Regions from separate parts of the Bradyrhizobium sp. BEA-2-5 genome, predicted to be linked through region 2. Evidence: riboswitches for the same ligand, from Rfam matches in the RefSeq annotation. Region 2 holds a riboswitch; the other holds the start of a gene.

Region 1 (2,390 bases), 150 kb from region 2:
GTGTACAGCGTCGTCATGGGGATCGATCCTTTGGCGTTCAGCGTTTGTAGGTGTTTTTCACGAAGGGCATGGCGGCGACTGCGAGCGGCAGGCGCTGGCCGCGCACTTCGGCGAAAACGGTGGTGCCGACGGCGGAAAGGGCGGTGGGCACATAGCCCATCGCGACCGGCGCGTTCAGGCTCGGGCCGAAACCGCCCGAGGTGACCTTGCCGATCGGCTCGGTCGAGCCGGCATCGGCGAACAGTGCGGCGCCTTCGCGCACGGGTGCGCGGCCGTCGGGCTTCAGGCCGACCCGCCGGCGCGCGGCGCCATCTGCGAATTGCACGAGAATCTTCTCGGCGCCGGGAAAGCCGCCGGCGCGCATCCCGCCGCTGCGGCGGCTCTTCTGCACCGACCATTCCAGCGCGGCCTCGACCGGCGTCGTCGCGGTGTCGATGTCGTGGCCGTAGAGGCAAAGCCCGGCTTCGAGCCGCAGGCTGTCGCGGGCGCCGAGGCCGATCGGCAGCACGTCCGGGTTTTCGAGCAGCGTCCTGGTGAGGCGCTCGGCGTCGGCGGCGGGAACGGAGATTTCGAAGCCGTCCTCGCCGGTATAGCCGGAGCGCGAGACGAAGCATTCGACGTCGCCGACGCGGCGCGGACCGGCGTCCATGAATTTCATCGAACCGACCTCTGCACACAATTTCGCCAGCGCCGCTTCCGCCTTCGGGCCCTGCAGCGCGATCAGCGCGCGGTCGGCAAGAGAATCGATGACGCAGTCGTCCGCGAGGTGCGCGCGCAGATGCGCCTCGTCCGCGTCCTTGCAGGCGGCGTTGACGACCAGGAACAGGTGATCGCCGAAATTGGCGACCATGAGATCGTCGAGGATGCCGCCGTCCGCATTGGTGAACTGGGCGTAGCGCTGCCGTCCCGGTGCGACACCGACGATGTCCTGCGGCACCAGTTTTTCCAGCGCGAGCGCGGCGTCGGCGACCTTACCGGATTTGGCCTTCAGCGCGAGCTGGCCCATGTGGGAGACGTCGAACAGGCCGGCCGCGGCGCGCGTATGGAGGTGCTCCTTCAGCACGCCCGCAGGGTACTGCACGGGCATGTCATAGCCGGCGAACGGCACCATCTTGCCGCCGCGCGCCAGGTGCAGCGCGTGCAGCGGGGTCTGTTTCAGCGGGGAGGTTTCGTGCGCAAGCATCACAGGGCCCTCGCGGTTCCCGCGGGGACCCATTTCCCCTTGAGAAACCTGCAGAAAGCCCCATCTGTCGCTGTGCCTGAGAGTATTATCCCGTCGGCGGACGCATCGGGGCGAACCCCAGCATCTCTTTCCAGATGTCAGACGCCACGCGGTCCTTTTGCCTGAGAGTTTCCGGGGCGGTTGCTCCTTCGGCGCCGGCAGTAAAGCCGGTCTCTCCCGACGTGACTAGGTATAGGTAGGTAGAAAACACGGCGCCACCAAGACTGTCAACGCAGCTGCAGCAACTATCCAATGGGCTTTGTGCTGCCGCGGCAAGCCCATGATCCGCCTGCACAGTTTCTGGACACCGCAGCTGGCAATGTCTAAAAGCGTTCGGCCGGAAAATGACGCCTTTTTGCGGCTGGCCGGCCCCTTTTTCCGATTGGATGAACATGAGCGGCGTCAACGAGATCAGGTCGACCTTTCTGAACTTCTTTGCCGAGAACGGCCACGAGATCGTGCCGTCCTCGCCATTGGTGCCGCGCAACGACCCCACGTTGATGTTCACCAATGCCGGCATGGTGCAGTTCAAGAACGTCTTCACCGGCATGGAGAAGCGGCCCTATCAGCGCGCCACCACCTCGCAGAAATGCGTGCGCGCCGGCGGCAAGCACAACGACCTCGACAATGTCGGCTACACCGCGCGCCATCTCACCTTCTTCGAGATGCTCGGCAATTTCTCGTTCGGCGACTATTTCAAGGAGCGCGCGATCGAGCTTGCCTGGAAGCTGATCACCACCGAGTTCGGGCTGAAGAAGGACAAGCTGCTCGTCACGGTCTATCACACCGACGACGAGGCGGCGGGCCTGTGGAAGAAGATCGCCGGCTTCTCCGAAGACCGCATCATCCGCATCCCGACCTCGGACAATTTCTGGGCGATGGGCGACACCGGACCGTGCGGCCCGTGCTCGGAGATCTTCATCGACCGCGGCGAGCACATCTGGGGCGGGCCTCCGGGCTCGCCGGAGGAGGACGGCGACCGCTTCCTCGAATTCTGGAATCTCGTGTTCATGCAGTTCGAGCAGGTGACGAAGGAGGAGCGCCAGCCGCTGCCGCGTCCCTCGATCGACACCGGCATGGGCCTGGAGCGCATGGCCTGCATCCTCCAGGGCGTCGAGAGCGTGTTCGAGACCGACCTGTTCCGCAATTTGATCGATGCCGCCGCGTC
Region 2 (2,390 bases):
GTCACGACCGGACGCTACGCCATCGCGCGCTTCAATCTGGAAGCCACCGGCAAGCCCAGCCATGCCGGCGCGACGCTGTCTTCCGGCCGCTCCGCGATCCGGGAGATGGCGCGGCAGATCCTCGCGATCGACGCGATGACGACGGAGGACTGCACCTTCTCGGTCGGCGTCGTCCACGGCGGACAATGGGTCAATTGCGTTGCGACGACCGCAACCGGCGAAGCGCTCTCCATGGCCAAGCGTCAGGCCGATCTCGACCGCGGTGTCGAGAGGATGCTGGCGCTGTCGGGCACCACCAACGACGTCACGTTCAAGGTCACGCGTGGCGTGACGCGTCCGGTGTGGGAGCCGGATGCCGGTACCATGGCGCTGTATGAGAAGGCAAAAGGCCTTGCGGCAGCGATGGGTCTCGATCTGCCGCACGGCAGCGCCGGCGGCGGCTCCGACGGCAACTTCACTGGCGCGATGGGAATCCCCACGCTCGACGGCCTGGGCGTACGCGGCGCCGATGCACATACGCTCAACGAGCATATCGAGGTCGACAGCCTTGCCGAACGCGGCCGCCTGATGGCGGCGCTGCTGGCGACGCTGGACTGACATCGATTGCACTGCACAACACGTTGGCACTGCCGGATCGAAATTTAGCCTTGTCCATTTTTAAGGCTTCGCCTACGGTCCGGCCGTCCAACGCGACGATGCGGGAGAGATCGAAGCGACAACATTCGTGTTGTTGCCTTCGGCGCCGACGGAGCAACCGCCCCGGAAACTCTCAGGCAAAAGGACCGTTTCGTCAGGACGATCTGGAGAGAGACGAACATGGCCGCACATCAAGGGCCATGACGTCCACCGAAGGGGATAGTTCGCTTCCGGCCCCGGCCCGATGCGGATCAAGCTCTCAGGTAACCGTGACAGATGGGGCGCCGATGCCGGTTTCACCGGCGGTTCGGCGACTCTAACCCACGGGAGCCTGAAAACCATCATGCCACACATCGCCATCATCGGCGCCGGCATCACCGGCGTCACGACCGCCTATGCCCTGCTCGAACGCGGCTACAAGGTGACGGTGCTCGACAAGCACCGCTACGCCGCGATGGAGACGTCCTTCGCCAATGGCGGGCAGCTCTCCGCATCGAACGCCGAAGTGTGGAACAGCACGGCGACGATCCTGAAGGGCTTGCGCTGGATGTTTCGGCGCGACGCGCCGCTGCTGATGAACCCGCGGCCGAACTGGCACAAATATTCGTGGATGAGCGAGTTCGTCGGTCACATCACGCGCTATCGCGGCAACACCATCGAGACCACAAAGCTCGCCATCGAAGCGCGCAAGCATCTGTTCTCGATCGCAGAGCGCGAGAACATCGCCTTCGATCTCGAGCGCCGCGGCATCCTGCACGTCTATCACGACAGGGCCGGCTTCGAAGCCGGCCTCAAGGTCAACACGCTGCTGCAGCAGGGCGGGCTCGACCGCCGGCCGGTGACCCCGGACGAGATCCGCGTCATCGAACCCGCGTTGCAGACGGCCTGCTATGGTGGCTTCTACACGCCGTCGGATGCGACCGGCGATATCCACAAGTTCACCCGCGGCCTGGCGGAAGCCTGCAAGCGGCGTGGCGCGACCTTTGTCCATGAAGCCGACGTCGACACGATCGCGCGCGGCGATGACGGCTTCCGCATCGGCTGGAACGAAGCTGCTTCACATGATGCTGCGGTCGCGACGCGACGGCAGTTGCAGGCGGACGGGATCGTGGTCTGCGCGGGCGTTGCGAGCCGTCACTTCGCCGCCCTGCTCGACGAGCGCGTCAACGTCTATCCGGTGAAGGGCTACTCGATCACCGTGCAGCTCGACAGCGCCGAAAGCCGCAACGCCACCCCGACGGTGAGCCTGCTCGACGAGGCCGCCAAGATCGTCACCAGCCGGCTCGGCGCCGATCGTTTTCGCGTCGCCGGCACCGCCGAATTCAACGACTTCAACCGCGACATCCGCGCCGACCGCGTGCAGCCGCTGATCGACTGGGTGCGGCATCATTTCCCAGAGATCGATACGTCGAAAGTCGTGCCGTGGGCGGGGCTGCGCCCGATGATGCCGAACATGATGCCGGTCGTGCGCGCAGGGCGGATACCGGGCGTGTTCTTCAACACCGGCCACGGCCATCTCGGCTGGACTCTGTCGGCCGCGACGGCGCAGATGATCGCCCAGACCATCGACGGCTGGCGCGACCTCGACACGCCGCCGATGGCGCCGTCGATCGGTGCCGGGCTCGACGTGGATTCCAACGCGCGCAAAGCTGAAATCAATCCACCTTCCAGTGGACTGCTTCGAACTTCACCGGAGGAATAATCGCGGCCAACAGGACTGATTAGCTGCACCGCAAAAACCGCAGCACCGATGG

What was found. A riboswitch is a leader RNA that binds a small molecule or an ion and turns the genes downstream of it on or off. The one in region 2 is predicted to bind glycine.
Region 1: another riboswitch for glycine. It lies ahead of gcvT (glycine cleavage system aminomethyltransferase GcvT); the one in region 2 lies ahead of RX327_RS25175 (D-amino acid dehydrogenase).

The regions. Positions count from the first base shown of each region.
Region 1 covers NZ_CP136629.1:5,491,684-5,494,073, reverse strand. The annotation lists gene gcvH (glycine cleavage system protein GcvH) at 1-17, opposite strand, end outside; gene gcvT (glycine cleavage system aminomethyltransferase GcvT) at 38-1,183, opposite strand; glycine riboswitch at 1,324-1,412, opposite strand; gene alaS (alanine--tRNA ligase) at 1,615-2,390, shown strand, end outside.
Region 2 covers NZ_CP136629.1:5,336,910-5,339,299, forward strand. The annotation lists gene RX327_RS25170 (M20/M25/M40 family metallo-hydrolase) at 1-597, shown strand, start outside; glycine riboswitch at 689-795, shown strand; glycine riboswitch at 799-914, shown strand; gene RX327_RS25175 (D-amino acid dehydrogenase) at 980-2,338, shown strand.